3 regions of the Pseudomonas sp. Z8(2022) genome follow, and region 2 is predicted to be linked to each of the others. Evidence: predicted binding sites of a transcription regulator. Region 2 holds the regulator's gene; each other region holds the start of a gene.
What was found. The regulator FliA, encoded in region 2, starts transcription of late flagellar genes. The targets are predictions, from matches to a motif close to CTAAAGTTTNNNNNNNNNNNGCCGNTAA.

Region 1: a site for FliA is predicted at 8,491-8,518, ahead of OEG79_RS10360 (methyl-accepting chemotaxis protein). Genes of this name have one in related genera too.
Region 3: a site for FliA is predicted at 4,500-4,527, ahead of motA (flagellar motor stator protein MotA). Genes of this name have one in related genera too.

Annotation. Positions count from the first base shown of each region.
Region 1 covers NZ_CP107549.1:2,175,489-2,185,704, forward strand. The annotation lists gene OEG79_RS10325 (catalase family protein) at 1-1,118, opposite strand, end outside; gene OEG79_RS10330 (di-heme-cytochrome C peroxidase) at 1,152-3,026, opposite strand; gene OEG79_RS10335 (sigma-54-dependent transcriptional regulator) at 3,254-4,459, shown strand; gene OEG79_RS10340 (DUF3429 domain-containing protein) at 4,527-4,994, shown strand; gene OEG79_RS10345 (AAA family ATPase) at 4,962-5,513, opposite strand; gene pnuC (nicotinamide riboside transporter PnuC) at 5,510-6,079, opposite strand; gene OEG79_RS10355 (hypothetical protein) at 6,130-6,744, opposite strand; gene OEG79_RS10360 (methyl-accepting chemotaxis protein) at 6,752-8,386, opposite strand; gene OEG79_RS10365 (undecaprenyl-diphosphate phosphatase) at 8,637-9,467, shown strand; gene OEG79_RS10370 (cold shock and DUF1294 domain-containing protein) at 9,464-10,186, shown strand.
Region 2 covers NZ_CP107549.1:1,692,681-1,702,896, forward strand. The annotation lists gene flhF (flagellar biosynthesis protein FlhF) at 1-680, shown strand, start outside; gene fleN (flagellar synthesis regulator FleN) at 772-1,602, shown strand; gene fliA (RNA polymerase sigma factor FliA) at 1,599-2,345, shown strand; gene OEG79_RS08055 (chemotaxis response regulator CheY) at 2,444-2,818, shown strand; gene OEG79_RS08060 (protein phosphatase CheZ) at 2,838-3,626, shown strand; gene OEG79_RS08065 (chemotaxis protein CheA) at 3,639-5,858, shown strand; gene OEG79_RS08070 (protein-glutamate methylesterase/protein-glutamine glutaminase) at 5,904-7,040, shown strand; gene OEG79_RS08075 (flagellar motor protein) at 7,066-7,806, shown strand; gene motD (flagellar motor protein MotD) at 7,819-8,628, shown strand; gene OEG79_RS08085 (ParA family protein) at 8,711-9,499, shown strand; gene OEG79_RS08090 (CheW domain-containing protein) at 9,583-10,216, shown strand, end outside.
Region 3 covers NZ_CP107549.1:3,813,385-3,823,600, forward strand. The annotation lists gene queG (tRNA epoxyqueuosine(34) reductase QueG) at 1-38, shown strand, start outside; gene orn (oligoribonuclease) at 126-668, opposite strand; gene OEG79_RS18180 (class I SAM-dependent methyltransferase) at 699-1,454, opposite strand; gene rsgA (small ribosomal subunit biogenesis GTPase RsgA) at 1,567-2,598, shown strand; gene motB (flagellar motor protein MotB) at 2,592-3,590, opposite strand; gene motA (flagellar motor stator protein MotA) at 3,594-4,445, opposite strand; gene OEG79_RS18200 (HDOD domain-containing protein) at 4,565-6,088, shown strand; gene OEG79_RS18205 (rhodanese-like domain-containing protein) at 6,140-6,955, shown strand; gene asd (archaetidylserine decarboxylase) at 7,024-7,884, shown strand; gene OEG79_RS18215 (molecular chaperone) at 8,060-9,862, shown strand; gene OEG79_RS18220 (EAL domain-containing protein) at 9,927-10,216, shown strand, end outside.

The DNA.
Region 1 (10,216 bases), 480 kb from region 2:
TGATGTCGGTAGGCACTTACCGCTTCATATACCGACTTGCGCAAACGGTTAATCCCACCGATAGGGCGGTGTTCGGGCAACGCATGCCAGGGGTTGAAGGACAAATTGTCGCAGAACAGGTTTTGTTCGTGACTATCGAAGTCCTGAGGTTGCACGGTTATGCGCGCGACGCTTTCGAAGGGCGATATCTTTTCACTCCATACCACTGTCGGATCTTCGATGGGCATGTAGTACTGCGCGTTCTGTTTTTGCACCTGAAGTTCGAAGCATGCGGGGGCGCGATCCAGTGACAGCTGCTGGTAAAGCGCGTTGCGCAGGAAATTGGGCAAATCGGTGTTCTGTTCCGGCAACTCATAGGGTGGGCAATTCTGCGGTGCCGGTATCACACGGTACTTGATGTTCAGCTCACCGAGCTTGAACGGAGCGATGGAGTTGTAGGTCGTAGCCACCGGGCTTTGCGGTGCAGGCGCCAGGGTCTTGAGCGCGATGATCATGTGGCGTATTTCCCAGGTTCGCGGGTCCCAGCTGGGAAAGAACGCCTGGACCTTCTTGCCGTCAGCCTGGGCGGCGAAGTTGCTGCGATACTCGGCCACGTCGCGCACGAAAAAGGCCGGGTGATTGAACATCACGAAATCCTGCTCCCCGGCATGTGCCGGGTTCTTCATGAGTTTTTCACCTGGCACGTCGAGCAGCTTCAGAGCCATGCCGCGGGCATCGCGGGCGCGGTCGAACTGCGGGTAGGCATTGCCGTTGGACAGACGCATCCAGGCTTGCCAGGTATGCCCTGGCTCACTGAATACGCCGTGGCGCAAGGATTCGTCCAGTGTGTCCAACACCTGTACCTCGGCTCTGACGCAACCGTGTGCCTTGGCATGGGCGTCGCGCAGTACGCGGGTATTGTCACGGTGCTGTTCGACGATGCGCACCGCATCTTCAATGATCAGCCGGCTCAGGGCGGCTTCATCCGGGGCGATCTCTTCCTGGGTGGAAACCGGGCCGGAGAATTTCCAGGCGTAATAGGCTTCGCCCAGTCCCCAGCCAACCAGACCGACGAGCGTGACGGTCAGCAGCAGTTTGCCAAGCAGACGACCCAGCCAGATCCAGAAGCGTTTCAACATCGTTGCAATCCTTGTTCTTGGTATCGGTTGAAATCAGCCTTCGCAGCTCGGGCCCGGCGTCCAGGGGCGTACCGGCACATCACTGAGCTGGCTTTCCAGTTCGGCATTGCCGAGCACCTTGAGGTATTCGATCAGTGCCAGGCGCTCGTCTGGTGACAGGGCCCGGCCGATCACACCTTCCTGACGGCAGCCATCGCGGAACTCGTGGCCACCGTTGCCATTGCCGGTGATGCGGGTGTCGAACAGGAAGCCGCCGGCGAACTGCTCGCTGCGATAGCCCACCCGTACCGGATCGTATTCAAAGTTGCCGACCCAGAACTGAGGCTGCCGTTCATAAACAGGGGAGAGCAGTTCGAACAGATTGGGTACCGAGCCGTTGTGCAGAAAAGGTGGCGTGGCCCAGATACCGTCGAGCGGGCGCGCCTTGTAGCCGCGTTTCTCCTGTACGCCGATGGGCAGGCCGTAACCGTCCATTTTCTCGCGCTGACGTGGTCCTATGCCGGCGTCCTGATAGGCGCGGTTTTCCACATAGGCGGTGATGTAGGCCAGGGCCTTGGCACTGGAGATGTTCTTGAAGTCGATGTCATCAAGATTGGCGCCGAATAGCTTCACATCCAGCTTCGACAGCTCGGCCTTGGTCCAGCCCAGCCGGCTGATGTCGAAACGATGGTCGGCGATGTTGTTGGCCGTGGTCGGATCGGTGCCGACGATGGTGAGCGGCACCACGCGCATGCGCCACTCGGGATCGCGTGATGGTGCCAGGCGCTCGTTGTGCGGCTTGGGATCGGCCGCGTGGCAGTAGGCGCAATTTTCAAGATAGAGTGCCTTGCCGCGGCTGGCTTGGGGCAGGTCCACCTTGCCGAATATGGCTTGCGGCCATTTGGGTGGCTGCAGCTGCTTAAGGGTTTCTTCGAGGGTATACAGGTCGTGCAGGCGCACGCCTGAGGCGTAACGGTCGGCTTCGGCCACGCCTTGGCCGTGTTCATCAAGCAGGTGCAGGCTGGCGCCTACGCCAAGAGCCTCGCCGACATTGCGCGCCATTGGCTGCATGGCCGAACCATTCCACTGTACCCAGTCGAATTTCCAGATATCCCAGAGATGTGGATAGCTCACCGGGGCATTGGCGACTCGGTAATTGACGGCGTCCAGCGCGTCGCCGAATACGGTGTTGGCGATCCGCCCGAATGCATCGGTACGGCCAAACCCTTCTTCGGTCGGGTAAAGACCGCGATGCCAGTCGTTGAATGCCGTCGCCAGCAGGCGGTCGAGTACCTGCTTGAACTCTTCACGTAGCTGGTCACGGCCCTGCGGATACCGGTCCCCCAGAACTTCCTGAGCGAAACGACGGAATTTCAGCGGGTTGTAGTAAGTGAAGGCCATGCTCATGCCCAGCGCCTGACCGAAGCCTCCGCCGCGCAGAGTGGGAACGGTGGATGCCAGCGAGTGCAGGGCGGCGCCACCGTCGATACGCACGGCCTGGCCCTTGTAGCGCAGTTCGCCGGTGTGACAGGCGGCGCAACTGATATCGAGAAAGTGCTCTCCGCTCTCGCTGTCCTGATGGCGGGTAAAACCCACGGGCAGGTTGCCCGGATTGAGTGCGCTCGGCTGCTGCTGAGGATCGGTGAGAAAACCGAAGCGGGCGAGGTGATCGAGACGAGCGAACTTTTCAGTCCCGAATGGCATCTCCAGGGCGCTGAACCAGTCGTAGCGCAGTCCCTTAACCGTGGTGCCTTGCGGTGTGTAGTAATAGGTCTGGCGCTGCTCGTCGCTCCATTGCTGCAAATAATGCAACTCTCTGGGCTGCTGGTAGGTCGGCAAGTTGGGGTTGGCCACGTAATACAGGGCCACTGCCAGGACTATCAGCGCCAACAGAATGACGAGCTTCAGGGTACGACGGAGCAGACGCATCGGAAACATCCTTGTAGCGTTCTTATTAGTTCGCCTCTTATGCCAATACTGCAGAGTGTTGGCAAGGTGCCATCGTTCCGATAATGCAATCTACGCAATAACTAACAGGAACAAGGTTTATAAATAAATGATCCATTAAACGTCAAAGTTCTTGCTAGCGTTACAGTTAGAAGCGCCAACGCATTGTTTTTATTGAACTTACAAAATAATGGCGCCAAGGATGAAGTATGGAGGCGGTATCCGTCCTATCACGGCATCTGCTGGTGCTAGAACCTTTCGCAGTATGTGAGTGGCTGACCGAGTCGCTGCAGGCTGCGGGTTGGACCTTGCAGCCATGTACGCCAGAAACGGTCCATGAGCACTTTGGCGATGCGCTTTTGCTTCACCTCGATCAACAACCTGGCCATATTCGCAACGACCTGCGTCATGCAGGCCTGGCGTGCGTGGCATTGGTGAGTACTCAGCTCGCGAAGTCGAACGATATAGAGGAGCTGCTCGCTGATTGGCTCTTCGCGGCGCTGCCATTACCGGTGGACATGGCAAGCCTGCTGGAAACCTTGCAGCAGGCGCAGGCCTGCACGCGCCTGCTCAGGTTGAATAGCGGGCGGCAGCCGCTGCATTTTCTGGGCAACAGTGGCCCGGCGCGAAGTCTGCGCAAGCAGGTGGATCATCTGAGCCGGATCGAAGCCCCATTGCTCATCAGCGGCGAGCGGGGCAGCGGCAAGCATATGCTGGCTCGCTTGCTGCACCAGCGTTCATCGCGCCAGACACAGCCCATGCGCTTCATGGATTGTGCCGCGCACTTCGACGACGCGACGATGGCCGCTTCGAATGCCACCACTGTTCTGCTGGATAATGCCGCAGAGCTGTCCGATGCAGCCCAGCAGCGCCTGCTGACATACCTGTTGGCTCATCCCCGAGCCGCGCTAGTGACTCTGGATCGAGGGGAACTGACGCAGGCGGTGCAGCAGGGACATTTCAGTCGGGCTCTGCATCATCTGCTGGCAACGCAACAACTGCACACGCCGAACCTGCGCGAGCATCCCGGCGATCTGTTGCTGCTGGCCGAGCATTTCGCCAAACAGCACGGCGCACTGATCGGCCGGCACCACCGGCGTTTCAGCGAGGACGCGATCAACGCCATGATCGGTCATGCGTGGCCGGGCAATGTGCGCGAACTGCACCATCGCGTGGTCCGGGCGCTGGTACGAGCACAGGAGCGACAGATTCTGGCGACCGATCTGGAACTGCAGCCGATTGCGCTCGATAGGGACGCGCCGGTGACGCTTGAGGAGTACATCCTGCGAGCCGAGCGCCAGGCGCTGAACGACGTGCTCGCGCGCTACACCCACAACATGAGCCAGGCGGCGCGCTCGCTCGGGATTTCCCGGCCAACCTTCTATCGCCTGTTGCACAAGCATCGCTTGCGCTGAGGCTCTTGCTGTAACGCCGGGGAAACACTGCTAAGGTGCTCGTCGAACTAACGCCAAGGAGATCTGCATGCACCCGTTCGACGCCGCGAAGCCGCCGAAGCTGGCCATGTTGCTGGGGTACGCCGGGCTGTTGCCATTCGTCGGTGGCGCCCTGGGTATCTGGGTGATCCCCTTGGGCTGGCGACCTTTCGTGCTTGATGCACTGCTGGATTTCTCGGCCGTGATCCTGGCCTTCATGGGGGCCATTCACTGGGGCCTGGCGATGCGCGCGGAAGAGACCGACGAGCATGCCCAGTTGCAGCTGGGGCTTTCGGTGATTCCCCCGTTGCTGGGTTGGGCTGCGCTGGCCGGCGGGCTGCCCGTGAGCCTGTCGCTGCCGATCTTCCTGTTTGCCTTCATCGGCCTGTATCTGGCCGATATGCATGCAGTGCGCGTCGGGCTGGCGCCGCAATGGTACCCGGCGCTGCGCACGCCTCTGACGGCGGCGGTCTGTCTGAGCCTGTTAGTGGCCTGGGCCAGCGTGCTGATCAGATGATCCGAGTAGCGCCGCCACCTGCTCCAGCGCCGCCTGGCGCCGTTCGCTCCAACTGCCGGACAACTCGCTGAACGGCTGGCGGTGCAGCAGCAGCCAGTCCCGGCAGGCGCGATGAAACACCTGGCGCTCACTCAGCTGCGGTTGGCAGCGCTGGCCATCCTCGACCCAGGGCACTCCAGCGGGATCGAGCAGCAGGTGCTGGTCATAGTGACGTGCAAGCAGCTCGTTCTCCAGCCAGTCCGGGCAATCGTCAAACAGGCACCGGCTCCACAGCATGTTGCTCAGCAGGTGCGTGTCGAGAATCAGTAGCGAAGGTCTGACAGCCCGAGCGGTGTCCTCCCAGGCCAGTTGGCCGCGGGCGATTTCGGCAATATCGGCGTAGCAGGTATCCCGCTGCTGCGTGTCGATGAAGTGGCGGACGTATTCGCCTACCACCACGCCGCCGAAGTGCGCCTGTATTTCCCCCGCCAGCCAGCTCTTGCCGCTGGATTCCGGCCCGGTCAGTACCAGTACTTTCATGGTGCAGTCTGCAAGGCAGAGTCGCGGCGCCAGCTCAGCCAGCCGCTGACAGCCAGGGCAGTGAAGGCTGCGTAGAGCGCGGCGGTGAGCAACAGCTCGCTATACAGAAAGAAGGCTACGTAGCAGAGGTCCACGATTACCCACAGTGCCCAGCATTGCAGGCGTTTCTGCGCCATCCACAATTGCGCGACGAGACTGAAGGCCGTCAGTGCCGAGTCCAGCCAGGGTGAGCTGGCGTCGGTATAGGTGACCATCAGGTAGCCGAGCAGCCAGGCGCCGAGAGCCCCTGTCAGCAGGCCGGCAGCAAGCGAAAGGAATCCCAGTCTGCTGACCTTGCGCCCGTCGTGACGTTCGCCGCCGCGGGTCCACTGCCACCAGCCGTAGAGTTGCAGGGCGGCGAACAGCAGTTGCAGGAGCAGGTTGGAGTACAGGCGCCAGTCGTAGAACAGCCAGGCGTAAAGCAGCACCATGACCAGCCCGATGGGCCAGCACCAGGGATTCTGCCTGACGGTCAGCCAGACCGCGATGATGCCGAGCCCGGCAGCAATGAGTTCGAGCCAGGACATGCGGCGTCCTCAAAGAGAAAGGGGCTGGCGATTGTACTGATGTCGCCGGTTCAGCACACCAGGCTGTCGGCCTGCCGGTAGAGCATCAGCAACTTGCGGGTAATGGTCTGCTGGATGTCCTCACGCTCGAAGCTCGACAAGCGCTCCAGGCGCGCCAGTTGCAGGCGATGCAGGTGGATGTAGGGCATCTGTTGGTCGAACTCGCGCAGATCGCCCTTCATCAGTACGGGAAGGAACAGATCACCGATCTTCTTCTGGTTGCTGATGATCTGCGCCAGAGCCGGTTTGAATGGCATCGTCTTCGGGGCCGGCCCGCCGTCCTTGATCTGGGTGCTGAGCAGCAGACCGGGTTTGCCCTGCACCTTGCCCGGCAACACGCACAGACCGGTCTTGCGAATAGCCTGGCTGTCGATGCCGTGCAGGGTGTCGTGGAAAGCGTAGGGGTTGGGCAGCACCACCATCTTGCGTCCGAGGTCGGTGGGGAAGTGCAGGCTGTAGTTGGTGTACAGCTGCCCCACCGATTCGGAGTAAACGCACAGACGGTTCTCGAACAGCTTGATGAAGCGTTCAGCCAGCTCCCGCCGGGCCATGCTGTCCAGGTCCCAGATCAGGTCCTGGTTCTGTGGCCGACTGAAATCGACCTCCTGATGCTGCATGCTGCTCATGCGTGCCTCATACGCGGAACTGCCCGAGCAGACGATTGAGTTGGTCGGCCAACTGTTTCAGATGCTGACTGGCCGCGCTCGACTGTTCGGCAGCCTCGGCGGTGTTATGAGCCAGCACTGCGGTCTGCGTAACGTTCTGATTGATGTCTTCCACCACGTGCGACTGTTCCAGGGTGGCGCTGGCGATAGACGCGTTGAGCCCGGTCAGGTTACGCAGCGACTGGGCGATCTGGGCGAGGCTTTCGCCGGCCTGGCTGGCTTGCTCCACGGTCAGTTGAGAGGCGCGGCTACTTTCGTGGATGACTTTGACGGCCGCCTCGGAGTTGCCCTGCAGGCGCTCGATCATGCTCTGGATTTCGGCAGTGGACTGCTGTGTACGCTGGGCCAGAAGCCGCACCTCGTCCGCAACCACGGCAAACCCCCGGCCCTGTTCGCCAGCGCGCGCCGCTTCGATGGCTGCGTTGAGTGCGAGCAGGTTGGTCTGCTCGGCGATGGAGCGTATCACTTCCAGCACGCTGCCGATCTGCGTGCTTTCGCTGGCCAGCGACTGGATGACCTCTACGGCCTTGTCGATGGTGCCCGAGAGCTGGTCGATCTGGCGCAGGCTTGCTTCGATATTCTGCTGGCCCTGACTGGCCTGATCCTCAGCCGAATGCATTTCGCTGGAAGCGTGCTCGGCGTTCTTCGCCACGTCCTGGACGCCGTAGGTCACCTCATTGACAGCGGTAGCCACCAATTCCATCTGTTGCGCCTGTTGCTGGCTGTGGCGTTGCGCTTCACTGGAAATGTCGCCGAGTGTCCGCGCGGCCTGATCCAGCGAGCCGGCCGAATCGAGCATCTGCCGGATGACGTGGCGCAACTTCTCGGTAAAGGCGTTGAAATGCTTGGCCAGCGAGGTGAGTTCATCGCGGCCGTGGGCGTCCAGGTTGCGGGTCAGGTCGCCTTCGCCGCTGGCGATGTTGGCCATGGCGTCCACGGCGGCCTGTAGCGGCTGCACGATGCTGCGGGTGATCAGCACCACCAGTGCGGTAAGGAGGAGGGCGATCAACAGGCCGATGCTCATGGCTTTGATCGCCTGGGCCCTGAATTCCTCCTGCACGTCATCGACATAGACGCCGGAACCGATGATCCAGCCCCAGGGCTGGAACAGCTCGACGTAGGAAATCTTCGGTACGGGATCGCTGGCACCCGGCTTCGGCCAGCGGTAATCGACCTGGCCGGCGCCCTTGCTGCGGGTGATGGCGACCATCTCGTTGAACAGCGCCTTGCCATCCGGGTCCTTGAACCCCGAGAGATTCTGTCCCTCAAGCTTGACGTTCATCGGATGCATGAGCATGACGGGGGTCTGGTCGTTGATCCAGAAGTACTCCTGACCGTCGTAGCGCAGGCCGCGTATCGCTTCCATCGCCTGTTTCTGCGCGTCTTCGCGGCTCAGGGTGCCGGCGCTTTCCAGATCATGGAAGTATTTGAGGATACCTGCCGCACTCTGCACCACATGCTCGGTCTTCTCCGATTTGCTGAGGTAGAGGTCGGCATGGATCTGGCGCAGCATGTAGGTGCCTTGCAGGATCAGCGTCAGGATGGCCAGGGCCAGAATCAGCCACAGGCGGCGGCTGATGGGAAGACTGCGTAAGCTATTCATGGACGAATACCAGGATGTTGTAATTATCGACAACCGAGCGCCTCCAGGATGCGCGAGCCAATACTGTCACATTGAGGCGTTATTCACTCTAGTTGTCTGATAGCATTTCGGCAGCTGGGCGCAGAACCTGAACAAGCACTTGCCCAGCCCCACGCGAGGAACCTCCGCGGTGGGTTTGTGTCCCACGGCCGGGCCTATGTTCACGTTTCAGTTTTACGCGTAGGTGAGTCGCCGCGCTTTGGGGGATTTGATGGATATCTGGATGGCCTTTCAGGCCCTGATTCTGGGCACGGTGGAAGGCCTGACCGAGTTCTTGCCCATTTCCAGTACCGGGCATCTGATCGTGGTCGGTGACCTGCTGGGCTTCGAGGGGGAAAAGGCAACCGCATTCAAGATCATCATCCAGCTTGGCGCCATCCTGGCCGTCATCTGGGAATTTCGCGCGAAAGTGCTCGGCGTGGTAATGGGCTTGCCCAATGATCCGAAGGCCCAGCATTTCACCTTCAATCTGCTGCTGGCATTCATTCCGGCAGTCATCTTCGGTCTGGCCTTCGCCGATCTGATCGAACACTGGCTGTTCAATCCCATTACCGTTGCCATGGCACTGATCATCGGTGGTGGCGTCATGCTTTGGGCCGAGAAGCGTAATCATGCGATCAGGGCCGAAACGGTGGACGAGATGAACTGGAAGCTGGCGCTGAAGGTAGGCTTCGCCCAGTGTCTTGCGCTGATTCCCGGCACTTCGCGCTCGGGCGCCACCATTATCGGTGGCCTGGTATTCGGTCTGTCGCGCAAGGCCGCTACCGAGTTCTCCTTCTTCCTGGCCATGCCGACCATGGTGGCGGCCACGGTCTATTCGCTGATCAAGTACCGCGACATTCTGCAGATGAGCGATTTGCCGTTTTTCGCCGTCGGTTTCATCAGCACCTTCATCGTCGCGATGATCACCGTGCGTGCTTTGCTCAGATTCATCACCAATCACAGCTACGCAGTGTTCGCCTGGTACCGAATCGCTTTTGGTCTGCTGATTCTCGCCACCTGGCAATTGCACCTGATCGACTGGAGCACTGCGCAGCCGTGATCGATACCGAGCGCAAGGGGCGCCTGAAAAGCTGGGATGACGACAAGGGCTTCGGTTTCATCCAGCCGCAGGACGGTGGAGCCGAGGTTTTTGCACATATCTCCGTGATGCGCGGTGATCGCCGGCCGCAACTCGGTGACGAGGTGCTGTTCATCCAAGGGCGTGATCCTCGCGGCCGGCCGCGCGCCGAGCATATGCGTCTGGCGGGCGCGCTGAGTCTCGATCGCCAGGCGATCCGGCGAGAATCAAGGCGTCCGGAAAAGGCTGCTCCGGCCGCACGAAGGCCTCCTGCCAGGCCTGCGCAAAAGGCAGTAGCGCAAGGATCCATCCGGAATTTCTCCAGCAAGGCCGTGATATTCGCGCTGCTGTGCGCATTGCCGTTGCTCGGTGCCTTGCAACTGTTCGGCAAGGGGTTCTGGTGGCTGTTGCCGCTTTATCTGCTGGCCAGTCTGCTGAGCTTTGCCCAGTACTGGCTGGACAAGCGCAGCGCCCAGACTGGAAGTCGTCGTACGCCCGAAAACACCTTGCACCTGGTAGAGCTGGCCGGGGGATGGCCAGGCGCGCTGATTGCCCAGCAGACCTTCCGCCACAAGACGCGCAAGGCGTCCTATCAGGCGATTTTCTGGCTGATCGTCGCGGCTCATCAGGCGTTCTGGATCGATCTGCTGCTACTCGACGGCAGGTATGTAGCGCACTACATCCTGTCACTGACGGCGTAGCAGGACAGGCTGCGGAGGCACTGGCATTTA
Region 2 (10,216 bases):
AGCCTCTGGAAGAGGGTGGGGTAATTGCTCTGGTCGGTCCGGCCGGCATGGGCAAGACCACCACGCTGGCCAAGCTGGCCGCGCGCTATGTGCTTAAGTACGGGGCGCAACAGGTCGCTCTGGTGAGTATGGACAGCTTCCGTATTGGCGCACAGGAGCAACTCAAGACTTTGGGGCGTATCCTTGGTGTATCGGTGACGCAGATCGATCCGGGTCAGTCTCTGCTGCAGGCCCTGGCGCCGCTGGCCAAGAAGCGCGTGGTGCTGATCGATACTGCCGGGCTGCCGGGCAATGATCCGGCCCTGCGTCTGCAACTGGAAAGCCTCGCCTCGGCACGCATCAAGGCGAAAAATTATCTGGTTCTGGCTGCAACAAGTCAGAGTCAAGTGCTCAAGGCGGCCTACCATAGTTACAAGCGCTGCGGCCTCGCAGGCTGCATACTGACGAAACTGGATGAAGCCGCGAGCCTGGGCGAGGTTTTGGGTCTGGCTATAGGCCATCAACTGCCGGTAGCCTATGTGACGGACGGCCCGCGGATTCCTGACGATCTGCAGGTACCGCGCAGTCATCAGCTGGTCAGCCGTGCGGTAGGCCTGCAGGCTGCCGAGGAGCCGAGTGAGGATGCCATGGCGCAGATGTTCGCCGGCCTCTACCACAGCCCGGCGCAGCGAGCCGGTTGAAGCGGCGAGAATGTTGCACCCTCTGGCGCATATGGCGCGGGAGTGAACGGCCTGATGGCCAAGTCGAAGTTAGACAAGGTGTAAAGAAAACATGGGTATGCATCCCGTACAGGTGATCGCGGTGACCGGCGGCAAGGGTGGCGTCGGCAAGACCAATGTGTCGGTGAATCTGTCCATGGCCCTGGCCGATCTCGGTCGTCGGGTGATGTTGATGGATGCCGACCTGGGGCTGGCCAATGTCGACGTGTTGCTGGGGTTGACGCCCAAGCGCACGCTGGCCGATGTCATTGCAGGTGAATGCGATCTGCGCGATGTCCTGCTGCAGGGACCGGGTGGCATTCGCATCGTGCCGGCCGCATCCGGCACGCAGAGCATGGTCAGCCTCACGCCGATGCAGCATGCCGGTCTGATTCAGGCTTTCAGCGATATCAGTGAAAACCTCGATGTGCTGGTGATCGATACCGCCGCCGGCATCGGCGATGCAGTGGTCAGTTTCGTGCGCGCCGCGCAGGAAATCCTTGTGGTGGTGTGCGATGAGCCCACTTCGATCACCGATGCCTATGCGTTGATCAAACTGCTCAATCGTGACCACGGCATCAGCCGCTTCCGCGTCCTGGCCAACATGGCCCACAGCCCGCAGGAAGGGCGCAATCTCTTTGCTAAGCTGACCAAAGTGACCGATCGCTTCCTCGATGTCGCCCTGCAGTACGTCGGTGCCGTGCCCTACGATGAGTGCGTGCGCAAGGCCGTGCAGAAGCAGCGCGCAGTCTATGAAGCCTTCCCGCGATCCAAATGCGCGCTGGCGTTCAAGGCGATAGCTCAGAAAGTTGACACCTGGCCGCTGCCGGCCAATCCCCGCGGCCATCTGGAGTTTTTCGTCGAGCGTCTGGTACAGCAACCGACTGCAGACTCGGCCGTATGACAGCAGCCTCTGGACTTCGTATGTATAACAAGGCTCAGGCGCAGGACTCCCAGCATCAGCTGATCGAGCGTTACGCTCCGTTGGTCAAGCGCATCGCCTACCACCTGCTGGCGCGCCTGCCTGCCAGCGTGCAGGTCGATGATCTGATCCAGGCCGGCATGATCGGCCTGCTCGAAGCCTCGCGCAAATACGACGCCGGCAAGGGTGCCAGTTTCGAGACATTCGCCGGTATTCGTATCCGTGGCTCCATGCTCGACGAGGTGCGCAAGGGGGATTGGGCGCCGCGTTCGGTGCACCGCAACAGCCGTATGGTGAGCGACGCCATTCGTGCCGTCGAAGCAAGAACAGGACGCGACGCTAAAGATCACGAGGTTGCGGCCGAACTCCAATTGAGTCTGGAAGATTACTACGGCATTCTTGGCGACACTTTGGGCAGCCGCCTGTTCAGTTTCGACGACCTGTTACAGGACGGCGAGCATGGCGGGCTGCACGAAGACGCCACGCACACCCACCTCGAACCTTCGCGGGACCTCGAAGACGAACGCTTCCAGGCGGCCTTGGCCGATGCCATCGCCGGCTTGCCGGAGCGCGAACGTCTGGTGCTGGCGCTGTATTACGATGAAGAACTGAACTTGAAGGAAATCGGTGAAGTGCTGGGGGTTAGCGAGTCGCGCGTGAGCCAGTTGCACAGCCAGTGCGCGGCGCGTTTGCGCTCGCGGCTGAGTGAATGGCGCGCCAATTGAAGCGGCGTACTCGCAGGCAGAAACGGTTTCACGATTAAAGGACGTAGTTGCAAGCGCAATACGTTTGGGACTGTACGGAGGTCGACTTGGACAAGAACATGAAAATCCTCATCGTTGACGATTTCTCGACGATGCGACGGATCATCAAGAACCTCTTGCGGGACTTGGGTTTCACCAACACCGCGGAAGCCGACGACGGCACCTCGGCTTTGCCGATGCTGCAAAGCGGCAGCTTCGACTTTCTGGTGACCGACTGGAACATGCCCGGCATGACCGGTATCGACCTGCTGCGTGCCGTGCGTGCCGATGAGCGCCTCAAGCACCTGCCGGTGCTGATGGTGACCGCCGAAGCCAAGCGCGATCAGATCATTGAGGCGGCCCAGGCCGGCGTGAATGGCTACGTGGTCAAACCCTTCACCGCTCAGGTGCTGAAGGAAAAGATCGAGAAGATCTTCGAGCGGGTTAACGGCTGATGCCGGCCGCGAGGGTGCTATGGAACACGATGACTCTACGATGGGTGACCTTGAGTCGACCCTGAAAAGCAACGCCCGCGATCTGGTCGACAGTCTCGAACAAGGTAACTTCGGCGCCGCGGTGCAACTGATCAACGAGCTCAACAAGGTCCGCGACCGCGGGCTGTATCACGAAGTCGGCAAGCTGACCCGTGAGTTGCACAACGCCATCGTCAACTTTCAGCTTGACGCGCGCATGCCCCATGCTCAGGAACTTTCGCAGATCGCCGACGCGACCGAGCGCCTGAACTATGTCGTGACCATGACCGAGAGGGCCGCCAATCGCACCATGGATCTGGTCGAGCAGAGCGCGCCGCTGGTCAACGACATGAGCGACGAGGCGCAGAGTCTGAGCGTCGAGTGGGGTCGTTTCATGCGCCGCGAAATTGACGCCGATGGCTTCCGTGAGCTTGCCAAGCGAGTCGAGCTGTTCCTGGCCCGTAGCGAACGGGATGGCGCCAAGCTCTCAGGTTATCTAAACGACATTCTGCTGGCACAGGACTACCAGGACCTCACCGGTCAGGTGATCAAGCGAGTCACCCAGTTGGTGACCGAAGTGGAAAGCAACCTGCTCAAGCTGATGTTGATGGCGAGTCAGGTCGATCGTTTTGCCGGTATTCAGCACGACCACGAAGTGTTGCGCAAAGAGCAGGAAAAATTAAAAGAGCCGTCGCGGGGTGAAGGTCCGCAGATTCATGCCGATAAGCGTGATGACGTCGCCTCCAGTCAGGACGATGTCGACGACCTGCTGTCCAGTCTAGGGTTCTAAGGAGCACACAATATGAGCTTCGGCGCCGATGAAGAGATTCTCCAGGATTTCCTGGTAGAGGCCGGCGAGATTCTCGAACAGTTGTCCGAACAGTTGGTCGAGCTGGAAAGCCGACCGGACGACATGAACCTGCTCAACGCCATCTTTCGCGGTTTCCATACCGTCAAGGGTGGTGCAGGCTTCCTCCAGCTCAACGAGCTGGTGGAGTGCTGCCATATCGCCGAAAACGTCTTCGACATCCTGCGCAAGGGTGAGCGTCGCGTCGATTCGGAACTGATGGATGTGGTGCTCGAGGCTCTTGATGCTGTGAACGGGATGTTCGGCGAGGTGCGTGAGCGCCGCGAGCCGACCCCTGCCTCGCCCGAACTGCTGGCCGCGCTGTCTCGCCTGGCCGAACCGGGTGGCAGCGAAGCGCCTGCCGCACCCGTGCAGCAGACCGCACCGGAGCCCGAGCCGGAACCTGTGGCCGCTGCTGCACCTGTTTCCTCTGGCGACATCACCGACAGCGAATTCGAACAACTGCTCGACGCGCTGGGTGAGGCGCCGTCTGCCGAAGCGAGCGCGCAAGGCAACACCGCTAGCGACGAAATTACCGACGACGAGTTCGAGTCGCTGCTCGATCAGCTGCATGGCAAGGGGCAGTTCACCGGCACGGTCGAGGCGCCTGTGGCTGCCGCTTCGGCTTCGCCTGCGGCGGCTGCACCAGCCAGCGATGAAATCACCGACGATGAGTTCGAAGCCCTGCTCGATCAGCTGCATGGCAAGGGCCAGTTCTCGGGCGCGGCCGAAGCCGCTGCACCAGCCGCCCCGGCGGCAACGCCGGCAGCGGCCAGCGATGAAATCACCGACGACGAGTTCGAGTCGCTGCTCGATCAGCTGCACGGCAAGGGCAAGTTCGTGCCGCCTAGCGAGCCGGCGCCGGCAGCCGCGGTAGATCCTGTTGTCACGCCCAAGGCCGCTGCGCCGGCTGCCAAGCCTGCTGCGGCCAAGACCAAGGCCGAGCCAGCTGCTTCCCGTCCTGCCGCTCCGGCCCCGGCTGCCGACAAGGCACCTGCGGCAAGTGAGGCAGAAACCACCGTACGGGTCGATACAGCACGCCTCGACGAGATCATGAACATGGTCGGCGAGCTGGTGCTGGTGCGTAACCGCCTGGTTCGCCTGGGCCTCAACAGCGGCGACGAGGCCATGGCCAAGGCCGTGTCGAACCTCGACGTGGTGACGGCCGACCTGCAGACCTCGGTGATGAAGACGCGCATGCAGCCGATCAAGAAGGTCTTCGGCCGCTTCCCACGTCTGGTGCGCGACCTGGCGCGCAACCTGAAGAAGGAAATCAACCTCGAGCTGGTGGGTGAGGAAACCGACCTCGACAAGAACCTGGTCGAGGCGCTGGCCGATCCGCTGGTGCACCTGGTGCGCAACGCCGTCGACCATGGCGTGGAAACCCCGGAAGAGCGCGAGAAGGCCGGCAAGGCCCGTGCCGGTCGTGTGGTGCTGTCGGCCGAGCAGGAAGGCGACCACATCCTGCTGACCATCAGCGACGACGGCAAGGGCATGGACGCCGATGTGCTGCGTGCCAAGGCCGTGGAGAAAGGCCTGCTGGACAAGGATGCGGCTGACCGCCTCAACGAGTTCGAGTGCTACAACCTGATCTTTGCCCCGGGCTTCTCGACCAAGACCGAGATTTCCGACGTGTCTGGCCGTGGCGTCGGCATGGACGTAGTCAAGACCAAGATTTCCCAGCTCAACGGCACGGTCAACGTGTTCTCGCAGAAGGGCCAGGGTTCGAAGATCGTCATCAAGGTGCCGCTGACTCTGGCGATCATGCCGACGCTGATGGTGATGCTGGAGAATCAGGCCTTCGCCTTCCCGCTGGTCAACGTCAACGAGATCTTTCACCTCGACCTGTCGCGTACCAACGTCGTCGATGGTCAGGAAGTAGTGATCGTGCGCGACAAGGCGTTGCCGCTGTTCTACCTCAAGCGCTGGCTGGTGCCGCAGGCATTCCAGGAGGGGCAGGGTGAAGGCCATGTGGTGATCCTCACCGTTGGCAGCCAACGCATCGGCTTTGTCGTCGATCAATTGGTCGGGCAGGAAGAAGTGGTAATCAAGCCGCTGGGCAAGATGCTGCAAGGCACGCCCGGGATGTCTGGTGCCACGATCACTGGCGACGGACGCATCGCATTGATTCTCGACGTACCGAGCATGCTCAAGCGCTACGCTCGACGGTTCTGATGTTTCGCGGCGAGGGCCATGGTGTCGCGCCGTCTAGGAGTGTGTATGGCTGTTAAGGTTCTGGTGGTGGACGACTCCGGTTTCTTCCGCCGGCGCGTTTCAGAAATCCTGTCTGCTGACCCCAGCATTCAGGTCGTAGGCACGGCCACCAACGGGCGGGAAGCCATCGATCAGGCGTTGGCGCTCAAGCCCGACGTGATCACCATGGATTACGAGATGCCGATGATGGACGGCATCACTGCGGTCCGAAACATCATGCAGCGTTGCCCGACGCCGGTACTGATGTTCTCCTCGCTGACCCATGAAGGCGCCCGTGTGACTCTCGACGCACTGGACGCCGGCGCCGTGGATTTCCTGCCGAAGAACTTCGAGGACATCTCGCGCAACCCCGAGAAGGTCAAGCAGATGCTGTGCGAGAAGGTGCACAGCATCGCGCGCAGCAACCGCCGTTTCAGCTCGGCTGCAGTGGCTCCGGCGCCGACTGCGGCGAATCCGAGCACGGCGCCGAGTAGTCGTCCGGCCGTTTCGACACGACCTGCTGCGCCGGCTCCTGCTGCGCCTGCACGTTCCGCGTCAGCGCCTGGCGGCGGAGCAGCGATATCGCCTGCGCCCAGGCGCAAGGCCTACAAGCTGGTGGCGATCGGCACCTCCACCGGTGGGCCGGTAGCGCTGCAGCGTGTGTTGACTCAATTGCCAGCCAATTTCCCGGCACCCCTGGTGCTGATCCAGCACATGCCGGCCGCTTTCACCAAGGCCTTCGCCGAACGTCTGGACAAGCTGTGTCGTATTCAGGTCAAGGAAGCCGAGGATGGCGATATCCTGCGTCCCGGTCTGGCGCTGCTGGCGCCTGGCGGCAAGCAGATGATGGTCGACTCGCGCGGTGTGGTGAAGATCCTGCCGGGTGACGAGCGCCTCAACTACAAGCCCTGTGTTGATATCACCTTCGGTTCCGCGGCCAAATCCTATGGCGACAGGGTCCTTGCCGTGGTGCTGACCGGCATGGGCGCCGACGGTCGCGAGGGCGCGCGGATGCTCAAGCAGGTCGGCAGTCAGGTCTGGGCACAGGACGAGGCCAGTTGTGTCATCTACGGCATGCCCATGGCGGTGGTCAAAGCCAACCTGGCCGATGCGGTCTATGGCCTCGATGACATCGGTCGACACCTGACCGAGGCCTGCCAGTGACGAAGATCAACTCGGGAACATGCGCATGGATGTACTGAGCCTCATTGGCGTCATCCTGGCGTTCGTTGCCATTCTGGGCGGCAACTATCTGGAAGGCGGCAACGCCGGGGCGTTGCTCAACGGCCCGGCGGCGTTGATCGTCATTGGTGGTACGCTGGGGGCCGCCTTCCTGCAGACGCCCATGCCGGTGTTCAAGCGTGCCGTGGGCACCCTGCGCTGGATCTTCTTTCCGCCGCGTATCGATCTGATCGGTGGCATCAATCGGGTGGTCGGCTGGAGCATGGTGGCGCGCAAGGAAGGTCTGCTGGGACTTGAGGCCGTGGCCGATGCCGAGCCGGATCCTTATGCGCGCAAAGGCCTGCAATTGCTGGTCGATGGTGCCGAGCCCGAATCCATTCGCAGCATTCTGGAAGTCGATCTCTATACCCAGGAAGCGCGCGACATCCAGGCTGCCAAGGTATTCGAGAGCATGGGTGGCTATGCGCCGACCATCGGCATCATCGGTGCGGTGATGGGCCTCATTCATGTGATGGGCAACCTGGCCGATCCGAGCATGCTCGGCAGCGGCATTGCCGTGGCGTTCGTGGCTACCATCTACGGCGTCGGTTTTGCCAACCTGTTGCTGTTGCCGGCGGGCAACAAGCTCAAGTCCATCGCGCTGCGCCAGTCGCGCTACCGCGAGATGCTCCTCGAGGGCATCCTGTCCATCGCCGAAGGGGAGAACCCGCGCTCCATCGAACTGAAGCTGCAAGGCTTCATGGACTGATGGAGGCATGGCATGGCGCGCAGGCGGCAACATGAAGAGCACGAGAATCACGAGCGCTGGCTGGTGTCCTATGCGGACTTCATCACCTTACTCTTCGCCTTCTTCGTGGTGATGTACTCGATCTCTTCGATCAACGAAGGCAAGTACAAGATCCTTTCGGAGTCGCTGACCGGCGTGTTCAATCAGCCGGATCGCTCGATCAAGCCGATTCCGGTTGGTGAGGAACGGCCGCGTACCAGCGAGCCCGACAGCACGGCGATGGACGACCCGAGTTCCGACTCGACCCTGCAGAGCATCGCCTCCAGCGTGCGTGAAGCCTTCGGCGATCTGATCCAGAGCGATCAGCTGAGCGTACGCGGCAACGAAATGTGGGTGGAGCTCGAGCTCAGCTCCAGTCTGCTGTTTCCCAGCGGCGACGCGATTCCGAACAACCAGGCATTCGAGATCATCGAGAAGGTCGCCAAGATTCTGGCGCCCTACGAGAACCCGATCAGGGTCGAAGGGTTTACCGATAACCTGCCGATCCAGACTGCCCAGTACCCGACCAACTGGGAACTGTCTTCAGCACGTGCGTCGAGCATCGTGCGTATGCTGGCCATGGATGGCGTAGACCCTTCGCGTCTGGCCGCTGTCGGCTACGGTGAATTCCAGCCGGTGGCCGACAATGCCACGGCCGAGGGCAGGGGACGAAACCGTCGGGTTGTGCTGGTGATTTCGCGCAACCTCGACACGCGACGTGGCGCCGACAGTGCCGCTACCCGGCAGCCCGAGGCTGGCACGCAACCTGCACCGGCGTCTGCGTCAGGGGTTCCGCAGTCGTGAGCCGTCAAATCCCAGTCGCATGCTGTGTGCTTGCGACAGCCATTCTCGGCCTGAGCACCTCTTGCCGGGAGGATGAGAGAAGATGAAAGTCTGGGCAGTAGCCAATCAGAAGGGTGGGGTCGGCAAGACCACCACCTCCATCGCACTGGCGGGCCTGTTGGCCGATGCCGGCAAACGTGTGGTCGTTGTCGATCTCGACCCGCATGGGTCGATGACCAGCTACTTCGGCCATGATCCCGATACGCTGGAGCACAGCTGCTTCGATCTGTTCCTGCATCAGGGCAACGTGCCGCAAGGCTTGCCCAGGCAGCTGCTGCACGGCACCAGCCACGAGAATATTTCGCTGCTGCCATCGAGCACCGCACTGGCCACGCTCGAGCGCCAGTCGCCGGGGCAGAGTGGCCTGGGGCTGGTGGTCGCCAAGAGCCTGGCGCAGCTGTGGGAGGATTTCGACCATGCCATCATCGACAGCCCGCCGCTGCTCGGCGTACTGATGGTCAACGCTCTGGCAGCCAGCCAGCAGCTGGTTATTCCGGTGCAGACCGAGTTCCTCGCGGTCAAGGGGCTGGAACGCATGATCACCACGCTGGCGATGATCAACCGCTCGCGCAAGCTGGCGCTGCCCTACACCATCGTGCCGACCTTGTTCGACCGCCGAACCCAGGCCTCCATGAGTACGCTGCGTGTACTGCGCAACACCTATCCCGAGCACTTGTGGCCGGCTTACATTCCGGTCGATACGCGCTTGCGTGATGCCAGCCGGGCAGGGCGCACACCTTCGCAATTCGATGCCAACAGCCGCGGCGTCATCGCATATCGGGCGTTGCTCAAGCATCTGCTCAGCAATCAGCCGGCGGCGCAGGTGGCTTGAAATGAGCGTCTGTGTTGAACTGCCCTCAAGTCCGAGCATGCTGCGGCCGATAGGTTGGAAAGATCTTATTCCGGGTTCCCGCCATGAGTCGTAACGTCGCCACTGCCACACGTTCCCAGCTGGCTCTGCAGTCCTACCTCGATGGGCTCCTGCGGGAAGCTGCTGCCGAGCTGGAGGTGTCCGTGAGCCTCGACGAGTTCGAGGCTGCGGTGCTTGAGGAGCAGGTGCGCGATGCTCGACTGGTCGAGCCTGTTGCGTCGGTGGCCGCTCCCGTTGCGCTCGCTGTGGTTGCCGAAGCGCCTGTTCAGCCTGCGCAAGTCGTTGCACCCGTGGAGTTGACAGCGCCAGTGCAGGCGCCGGTGGTCGAGGAGGCGCCGCCAGCGGTTGCTACGCTTGCCGAGCTGGCTCCGCAACCGGCTGGTTTGCTGGCCGATGGACGTCCGGCCTGGGCCGAAGAGCCGTTCGAGTGCCTGTTGTTCGATGTTGCCGGCTTGACCCTGGCCGTGCCGCTGATCTGCCTGGGGTCCATCTACCCGCTCGAAGGGCAGGAACTGACACCACTGTTCGGACAGCCTGATTGGTTCCTCGGTATCCTGCCGAGCCAGGCTGGCAACCTGAAGGTGCTGGATACCGCACGTTGGGTGATGCCGGACCGTTACCGCGAGGACTTCCGCGAAGGCCTGCAGTACGTGATTTCCGTGCAGGGCTACGAATGGG
Region 3 (10,216 bases), 2.1 Mb from region 2:
ATGTGGAGTGGGCACTGGGGCGGCACAACGCCTTGTAGAGCGAGTGACGCCCATAACCCGGATGGCCTGCCGGCCACCAATCATGCCCGCATCACGGGAGACTCCCGCTGCGCAGGCGGTGCTCATCAGACCTTGAGGAAATGCTCGCGGTAGTGGCGCAGCTCGGCGATGGACTCGCGGATGTCGTCCAGCGCCTGGTGCGTGGCGGTCTTCTGGAAGCTGTCCTTGACCTGCGGCGCCCACATGCCGGCGAGGATTTTCAGCGTCGAGACGTCCAGGTAGCGGTAGTGGAAGTAGGCTTCCAGCGCCGGCATGTACTTGTAGAGGAAACGGCGATCCTGACCGATGCTGTTGCCGCAGATCGGCGACTTGCCCTTCGGCACCCATTGCTCCAGGAAGGCGATGGTCTGCGCTTCGGCCTCTGCCATATCGATGCGGCTCTCGCGCACACGCTGGGTCAGGCCGCTCTGGCCATGGGTGCGGGTATTCCACTCGTCCATGCCGGCCAGGGCCTCGTCACTCTGGTGAATGGCGATCACCGGGCCTTCGGCGAGCACATTCAGATCGCTGTCGGTGACGATGGTCGCCATCTCGATGATCACATCGCGCTCCGGCTCCAGGCCGGTCATTTCCAGATCGATCCAGATCAGGTTGTTGGGGTTTTGCATGGTCAGGGCTCCTTCGCTCAGGCGCCAATTCTAGCGGATATCCGAGCCCTTGATCTGCCAGATCAGCAGAGCCGCCTGCCGCCCCTGGTCGACCTCGAGCAGCCGATCAGCCGGCACCCCCGGGATCTCGAAGGTGTTGCTGATCAGCCAGCTACCGGCACGCATCTCGGCTTGCGCCTTGGCCCAGAGTCGCGGCATCGGCACCGGAGAGAGGAAGCAGTAGACGACGTCGAACTGGCTGAGATCGACCCGCCACAGACTTCGATAGCGAATGCTGCAGTTTTCCTGAAACAGGCAACGCAGCCAGGCGACAACGAAAAGCAGGGGCGCCGTTTCCACACCGACGAACTGCCCGCGCGGGAACTGCCGGGCCAGTTGCAGCAGGATGCCCGCCGTACCACAGCCAAGATCGACGAAACGCAGCGGCGGCTCCAGCTCGCTCAGGCACTGCTGCAGACGCTGCTGCGCCTTGTGCCCGCTCAGATAGAGCGGCACCCGCTCACGCAAACTGTTCCAGTTGATCAGCAGCAACAGCACAAAGCCCAGCAGAAACAGCCAGGCAGGCAAATCGGCGCGCTGCACCAGCAACAGCGCCGGCAGGAACGCCAGGTTGATCCACAGCCACCAGCGCGACAGCCCCAGGCGCCAACCGATTGCAGCGGCCAGCACGCCTTGCAGCAGCACCACGGAAAACAGCGACATGCGCCAGTGCAACAGGGCCAGCAGGTACACCAGCACCACTACCAGCGCCACAGCCAGGCCCTGCGCCATGAGCGCGCGCAGCATCGGTGCCTTCCCGCCTGTCGTCATTCGCAGCCCCCGTTTCTGGCAGCCGAATGACCACCGAGCGCTCATGCTAAACTCGCCGCGATCAACACTCCACCACCCCGGACGCTCCATGGCCAAACGCCAACTCAACCGCCGCCAGAGCTGGCGCATCGAAAAGATTCAGGGCGAACGTGCCGCCCGCGCAGCCAAACGCGAATCGCGCGCCATGGAGGCACTGGAAGGCGGCGACCTGGGCCCGGAGCAGACCGGCCTGGTGATCGCTCATTTTGGCGTCCAGGTGGAAATCGAGGGTTTGCAGGGCGAACTGGCCGGCCAGGTGTTTCGCTGCCACCTGCGCGCCAACCTGCCGGCGCTGGTCACCGGCGACCAGGTGGTCTGGCGCCCGGGCAATCAGGGCGACGGCGTGATCGTCGCGCAACTGCCGAGACACAGCGAACTGTGCCGCCCCGACATGCGCGGCCAGCTCAAGCCGGTGGCGGCCAACGTCGACCAGATCGTCATCGTCTTCGCCCCCCTGCCCGAACCACACGCCAATTTGATCGACCGCTACCTCGTCGCGGCCGAGCATGCCGGCATTCGCCCGCTGCTGCTGCTGAACAAGGCCGACCTGATCGACGAACAGAATCAGGCGGCGCTCGATGCCCTGCTCAAGGTCTATCGCCAGCTGGAGTACCCGCTGCTGGAGGTCTCGGCCCATCACGGAGACGGCATGGAGCAGTTGAAGAAGCGCCTGGACGGCCATGTCAGCGTATTCGTCGGCCAGTCCGGAGTAGGCAAGTCATCCCTGGTCAACGGCCTGCTGCCCGGCGTCGATACCCGCGTCGGCGCCCTGTCGGAGCTGACCGGCAAGGGTACGCACACCACCACCACCGCCCGGCTCTTCCACTTCCCCGGCGGCGGCCAGTTGATCGACTCCCCCGGTATCCGTGAATTCGGCCTGGGCCATGTCAGTCGCGACGACGTGGAGGCAGGCTTCATCGAGTTCCACGATCTGCTCGGGCGCTGCCGTTTTCGTGACTGCAAGCACGACCGCGAACCGGGCTGCGCCCTGCTGCAAGCCCTGGAAGACGGCCGCGTGCAGCCGCAGCGCATGGCCAGCTACCGGCACATACTCGCCAGCCTGCCGCAGGACGATTACTGATTGTTCAGCTGTTCGAACGGGCTGCTGCCACTCTCGAAGATATTCAGTCGCTCACGCAACTGATCGGCCGGCAGCGCCTCGGCGGGCGCCCCTGACGGCGCGGCAGGAGCCGGTTTCTGTACCGGCTCGCCTTCTGCGCCCTGTTCACCCTCGATCGCACGCTGTGCCTTCTTGGTCAGCACGACGATATCGATACGGCGGTTGACCGGATTGAACGGGTCCTCGCGATCGAACAGTGCCGACGAGGCATAACCGACCACCCGCGCCACCTGCTCGTCGGGGTATCCGCCGGCGACCAGCGTCCGCCTAGCGGCATTGGCGCGATTGGCTGACAGCTCCCAGTTGCCGAATTCCCCCTGCCCCGAGAATGGCTTGGCATCGGTATGACCGCTGACACTGATCTTGTTCGGCACCGCGCGAATGGTGTCGGCCATGGCCAGCAGGATGTCCTCGAAATACGGCTGCAGGTTGGCGCTGCCGAGGGCAAACATCGGGCGATTCTCGGCATCCATGATCTGGATGCGCAGGCCATCCTGAGTGATCTCGAACAGAATCTGATCCTTGAAGCGCTGCAGTTCGGGGTTTTCCTCGACCTTGTTCTGCAGCTCCTGCAGCAGCAGCTCAAGGCGTTCCCGCTCCAGCTTGTCAGCCAGGGTTTCGATCTGATCGGTGCTGACGTCTATCTCATCCGGCTGGCTCTCCGGGGTATCGGTCACATCCGGATTGAGCGTGCGCTCCGGCGCCGGCGTCGGTGTACCGCCCAGGTCGATGGCGTAGGGACTGGCACTCTCGGTGAAACCGATGGGGTCCTGGAAATAACCGGAAATCGCCCGTTTCTGTTCCGGCGTGGCCGACGACATCAGCCACATCACCAGGAAGAACGCCATCATGGCGGTGGCGAAGTCGGCGAAGGCGATCTTCCAGGCACCACCATGGTGCCCGCCTGCGGTCTTCTTGACCCGCTTGACGATGATGGGTTGGTTATTTTCCATGGCTTAGTTGCCGCGCATGGCCTGCTCGAGCTCGCTGAAGCTCGGGCGGTGCGCCGGATACAGCACCTTGCGCCCGAACTCGACAGCCAGGGACGGCGGCATGCCGGAGGCGGAAGCGACCAGCGTCGCCTTGATTGCCTCGTAAAGGTTCAGCTCTTCCTTGGCGTCATGCTCCAAGGCACCGGAAAGCGGGCCGAAGAAACCGTAGGAAGCGAGAATACCGAGGAAGGTACCGACCAGCGCCGTACCGACCTTCTCACCGATCTGTGCGTTGTCCGCTTCAGCCAGGATCGACATGGTAACGACGATCCCCAGAACCGCCGCGACGATACCCATGGCCGGCATGCCGTCAGCGACCTTGGCCACTGAATGCCCTGGGTGTTCCAGTTCCTCCCTGAGACTGGCCAGTTCCATGTCGAACAACCCTTCCAGCTCGTGCGGAGCCATGTTGCCGGAGGACATGATGCGCAGGTAGTCACAGATGAACGCCGTCATGCGCGCGTCCTTCAGTACCCCCGGGTACTTGCTGAAGATCGGGCTGGCGCCGGGCTCCTCGACGTCGGCCTCGATGGCCATCATGCCCTCGCGACGACTCTTGTTGAGAATCTCGTAAAGCAGCTTGAGCACTTCGAGGTAATAGGTATGGGTGAAGCGGCTGCCGAACATGCTCAAGGACTTCTTGAACACGGTCATGAACATGCTGCCCGGATTGGCCTGCAGAAACGCGCCAAGCGCTGCACCACCAATGATCAAAACTTCGAAGGGATGGACCAACGCCATCAGTTTCCCACCCGAAAGCATGAATCCACCGAACACGCTGCCGAGGACGACGATGATGCCTATGATTTTTGCCATGAAGAAAACGCTTGCAGAGCCCAGAGGACGGGTTGCTCAAAACAACCCTTCTATTTATCGGAACTTATACGCCAGACTATAGCCACTTATGGTCAAAAGCCAGTTCGACTCGAGCCAATATGTCGACGTCCAAGTCTCTGCCACGCACGCTAGACGCCTGGGTACAACAACTGGGCAAGCTGCCACTGCCAATCGAGCAGCAGCAACATGCACGCATACGCCGTACTCTGGGTGACAACCATCGCACCTGGCGCGAAATTGCCGAGGTCATCGAGTCGAGCCCGTCTTTTGCCCTGCAGGTGCTGCGCGAAGCCAACCAGGCGAGCAACATCCTCAGCGATCCTGCCGAAAGCATCGATACGGCCCTGGCGCGACTGGGCCTGAGCCGCTGCGAAACGCTGCTCAACCAGGCACCCTCGCTGCGGGAAGACGAAATCCCCCTGGCGTTCCGCCAGATTCTGCTGATCAGCCAGCACGCCAGCCAGCAGGCTCGCGGCCTGTTCGGCGCACGGCTGGCACGCCTGTGGAACGAAGTGCATGGCTGCAGTCTGCTGTTTCTCGCACCGATCTGGCCGCTGCTGTGCGCCCATCCGCATCTGCTCGAGGCCTGGGAGCAACGCGTGCTGCTCAAGGGAGAGCAACCGGCTGCAGTGGAGAAGGAACTGCTCGGCATCAGCCTGATTCAGCTGTGCCTGGCACTGGCCGAGCGTTGGCGCCTGCCGGAATGGATCGTGCGCGGCTATCGTCTGCTGGAGAGCGACCGACGCAAACTGGTGAAAGCGCTGCATATTGCTCGCGTTAACGAGCAACCGCTGCATCAGCAACAGATGCTCGACGAGGATGCCCCCCTGCGCCACTGGCTCACCCAGCCAAGCAACTGCGTGCTGCTGGCCAACGGCCTCGCGGTGTCGGCTCACCATGCCTGGGGGACTGCGCATTGCCTGCGCTGGCAGCGCCTTACCGGCCTCTACCTGCAAGTGCCCTTGAGCGACCTACAGCAGGAAGTACACCAGCATGCCGTCAGCAGCGCACGCCTGATTCACGACACTGCGCTCTGGCATCCGGCCCAGGCGCTGATCTGGCCGTGGGACGCCCAGCGCCTGAAACCAGCCGTGATCGCGGCACCGCCCCCGAAACGTGATGACCTTACTACCTGGCGGCAGCATTGCGCGCGCCTGCTGGCCGAGCCCAGCAGCTTCGCCAACGTGCCGCAACTGACCGCATGCGCCCGCGACGCCTTGCAAGCCTGCGGCCTGAAACGTGTCCTGCTGCTGCTCGCCGACCGCCATCACACCCGCCTGCTGGCCCAGCAGCAGGCCGGTCTCGATGCCAGTGCAGCGAGCATCAGTCTCGACCCGGCGCAGAGTCAGGTCCTGAAACGCCTGCTCAGCGAACCCGGCCAGTTGCGCCTTACGCCCGCCAATATGGCGCAGTTCTCCGCCCTGCTGCCAGGCACTCTCAAGGCACTGTTCCCCAGCGAGCATCTGCTGCTGCGTTCGCTTGCGAGCAATGGCCGAGTGGTGATGCTGGTCGTGGCCGACCAGGACGGGCAACCGCTCAATGATGTCAGCCTGCAGGCCTTTGGCAGGACGGTGCAGTGCATCGAACGTGCACTTGGCTGCTTTTCCAGACGCGGGCGCTGAACAGCTGCGTTTCCGCTACAATCGACCTCTTTTTCATACAAGGAGGCCGTCATGTCCGCCTTCGACAATCTACCTCTGGTGATCGAGCCATCCGAGCTGGCGGCACGCCTGGATGCTCCCGGGCTGATCCTACTCGATCTCAGCAGCGCGGCGCGTTATGCCGCCGGCCACATCCCCGGTGCGCGCTGGGTGGATGCCAAACGCACGCAACGGGGCCAGCCGCCCGCTCCCGGCCTGCTCCCGGAGCGAGCGCAGCTCGAAGCGCTGTTCGCGGATATCGGCCACAGCCCCGAAGCTACATACGTGGTCTACGACGATGAAGGCGGCCCCTGGGCCGGCCGTTTCATCTGGCTGCTCGACGTGATCGGCCATCAGCGTTACCACTTCCTGAACGGCGGCCTGCAAGCCTGGATCAGTGACGATCTGCCGCTGAGCCAGGATGTCCCCACAGTGGCCCGCAGCGAAGTGACACTGACGCTGAACGACGCGCCTACCGCCACGCGCGACTATCTGCAAGCACGCCTGGACGCACCCGACCTGGCCATCTGGGACGTGCGCGGCGCAGACGAATACCGTGGCGAGAAGCTGAGTTCAGCACGCGGCGGGCACATTCCCGGCGCCATCCATTTCGAGTGGACCGCGGGCATGGACCCGCAACGCGGCATGCGCATTCGCACCGACATTGCCGAGGTTCTCGAAGGCCTGGGCATTACACCGGACAAGGAAGTGATCACTCACTGCCAGACCCATCGCCGCTCCGGCTTCAGCTACGTGGTGGCCAAGGCGCTCGGTTATCCGCGCGTGAAGGCCTATGCCGGTTCCTGGTCGGAATGGGGCAACCTGCCCGACACGCCCATCGAACGCTGAGTTCGCAGACCGTCAATCGCACCTTGCGCAGCCAGGCTGCGCAGGCGCAGAACCATCAAGGAAACCCGATGAAACAACGCCTCTTCATTCTCAGCCAGTACCTGCTGCCTCACCACCTGCTGTCGCGCCTGATCGGCTGCGTTGCCGAATGCCGCATCGCCTGGCTGAAGAATCCGCTGATCTCGTGGTTCGCCAAGCAGTACCAGGTCAACATGAGCGAAGCACAGAATGAAGACCTGCGTGCCTTCGAGCACTTCAACGCCTTCTTCACCCGCGCCCTGAAAGCAGGCGCGCGTCCGCTGGATGAAACCCCCGGCGCCATTCTCAGTCCGGCCGATGGTGCGATCAGCCAGCTCGGTGCCATCGAGCATGGCCGCATCTTCCAGGCCAAGGGCCACAGTTTCAGCGCGGTCGAACTGCTCGGCGGCGACGCCGAGCGCGCAGCCCCCTTCATGGGCGGCCAGTTCGCCACCGTGTACCTTTCGCCGAAGGACTATCACCGCGTCCATATGCCGCTGGCCGGCACACTGAAAGAGATGGTCTACGTGCCGGGCCGCCTGTTCTCGGTCAACCAGACCACGGCGGAAAACGTGCCGGAGCTGTTCGCCCGTAACGAGCGTGTGGTCTGCCTGTTCGACACCGAGCGCGGCCCGATGGCGGTGGTACTGGTGGGCGCCATGATCGTCGCCAGCATCGAGACGGTATGGGCCGGCCTGGTAACCCCGCCCAAGCGCGAGCTGAAGAGCACGCGTTACGACGCGCAGGCACGCGAGCCAATCGAGCTGGCCAAGGGCGCCGAAATGGGCCGTTTCAAACTGGGTTCCACCGCCATCGTGCTGTTCGGCCCGAACCAGGTGCAATGGGCCGAAGAGCTGTGCGCCGGCAGTGCAGTGCGCATGGGTCAGCTGCTGGGCAATGCCCAGAACTGAGCCGCTGAGAAGCTGAGAAAAGGCCTCTGCTTCTCGACCGTTCGGTCATGGTTCCGTACTCTGGCAAGGCAGACCGTCCAGGCGAACGGGCTGCCAGTACAGGCAGATGCTGCTAGAGTTCGAAAGACTATTGCTAGAGCCGCTCGCTATTGCGTGGCCGGAGTATCCGAGTTTGATGGACAACCAGAGTACCCATCTTCAACTGTTGCGAGTTCCCACGCCGAGCAAGCAGACCCTGACCTTCTGCGACGGCAGCCCCCGCGATCTCAAACGCTGGATTGCAGGACTGCCCAAGGCGAATATCGGTGAAACCGCCCGGCAGCTGTATCAGAGTCTGGTGGAACTCAACCAATTCCTCACTCCTCCGGAAAACCGCCTGCAACTGCTGGAACTGCTGCGCCCCGAGGTCAGCTTCGTCTGCCAGCACCTGCAGCACCACTTTCTCAACCAGGCCATCGTTCTCGACGAGCGTCCACGCAAGGTCGCCAACCTCTGCCAGGCCCTGCAGAACCATCTGGCGGTCGGTTACAAGCTGATCATTACCGGCATCATTGCCCGCAGCGGCAAGGAGCGCGACCAGCTCCTCGCCGTTTCCCTGCAACGCGCCAGCCACAGCCTGTGCAGCCCGCTGATTCGCGCCAGCCAGCTCTACTGCCCGGTACCCGAGGGGCTCTGGCTGGAACTGCACCAGCTTTATCAGATCGCCTGCGAGCAGCGCCTGCAGCGGCAGGTCATTCGTGACCCGCTGGCGCGCCACACCCCGGGCCTGAGCACCGAACAGACCTACGTGACGGCGCTGCTACTCGGCTGTGCGCGCACCAACCAGATGCGCCAGAACGGCATTGCGCGTCTGGCCGAAGCGCTGGAGCCATGGAGCACGCTGGTCAGGCTGCAGACAGGCGATGATCCCGACAGCCTGTTCGTGCTGGCGCCACAGGTTGACGGCCCGCCGCGCTACAGATCGCTGTATCAGAGCGGCGAACTGCACAACCTGCTGGGCATCGACACACAGCCACTGGTCGAGGCCATCAAGGAATACCTCGAACTGCCCGAGGCCGAACGCAGCAAGTCGCGCCTGGTGGTTCCGGACGGCATCAGCCTCGATCTGCTGCAGCACGTAGCGGCCGCCTGGGGCGACATAGCCGAGCGGACCTTCCACCGGACGTCGGGCCAAGGCAGCCTGACCCTGTGCATAGGCATGACCGCCCTGCACTTCTTTCTCTCCGGCAACCGCTCATTCGGCGAAGTACTCAAGCGCCCCGTGGAAACCGGCGCAGCGGTATTCAAACCGGCCAGCGGAGAGCCCGATATCTGGTCCAACGCCTTCGACGCCCAGCGCAACGCCGCTGACGAAATTCATTTCGAGGAAATTCAGTACACCAAGGTCAGCAACGGCGAGCAGGCGCAGCCCCGGAACAATGGCGAGAACTATCCAACCTTCTCGCTGGCCATCGTCAACCACAGCCCCGGCGGCTACTGCCTGTCCTGGGCCAAGGAGGTGCCCGGTCAGCTGCAGGCCGGCGAGTTGCTGGGTGTTCAGGACGCCGCCGGCCAGGGCTGGAGCGTGGCCATCGTGCGCTGGATTCGTCAGGTTCGCGGCGGCGGAACACAAATGGGCATCGAACTGATCGCGCCACATGCTCGCCCCTGTGGCCTGCAACTGCTGCGCAAGGGCGAACAGGGCAGTCAGTATCTGCGCGCCCTGCTGCTGCCGGAGATCGGCGCCATTTCCCGTCCCGCCAGCCTGCTCACGCCACGTCTGCCGTTTCAGGAAGGCAGCAAGGTGCTGATCAACGACCAGGGCGAAGAACACCGTGCGGTGCTTACTCGCAAACAGGTCAGCACCGGCAGCTTCAGCCAGTTCGAATACCATCGCCTGGGCGTGGAGGAGAGCACAGCCGGGACACCGGTCACAGCGTCGCAAAGCCACAAGCCCGCCGGGGAGGAAGATTTTGACTCCCTCTGGAAGTCGCTGTAGGCTCCGGCGAATTCACCATTTGTCGCCTTTTCGCGTCCGTTCGGCGCGGTAATGACCCTCTATCATGGCTATCGAAAAAAAAACCATCCGCCTGCTGATTCTTGAAGATTCGCAGAACGAAGCAGAGCGCCTGGTCAGTCTGTTCCGCAACGCCGGGCACGCCACTCGCGTGCATCGCCTGACCTCCAGCGATGACCTGGCTGAAACCCTGCAACAGACCTGGGATCTGCTGATCTGCGCGCCGAGCAGCGAGTGCCTCGACCCCAGCGAAGCGATTACCGCCATCCGCCGCCAGGCCAAGGACATCCCGGTCATCCAGCTGGTCGAAGACAACGATTCCGAGATCATCACCGA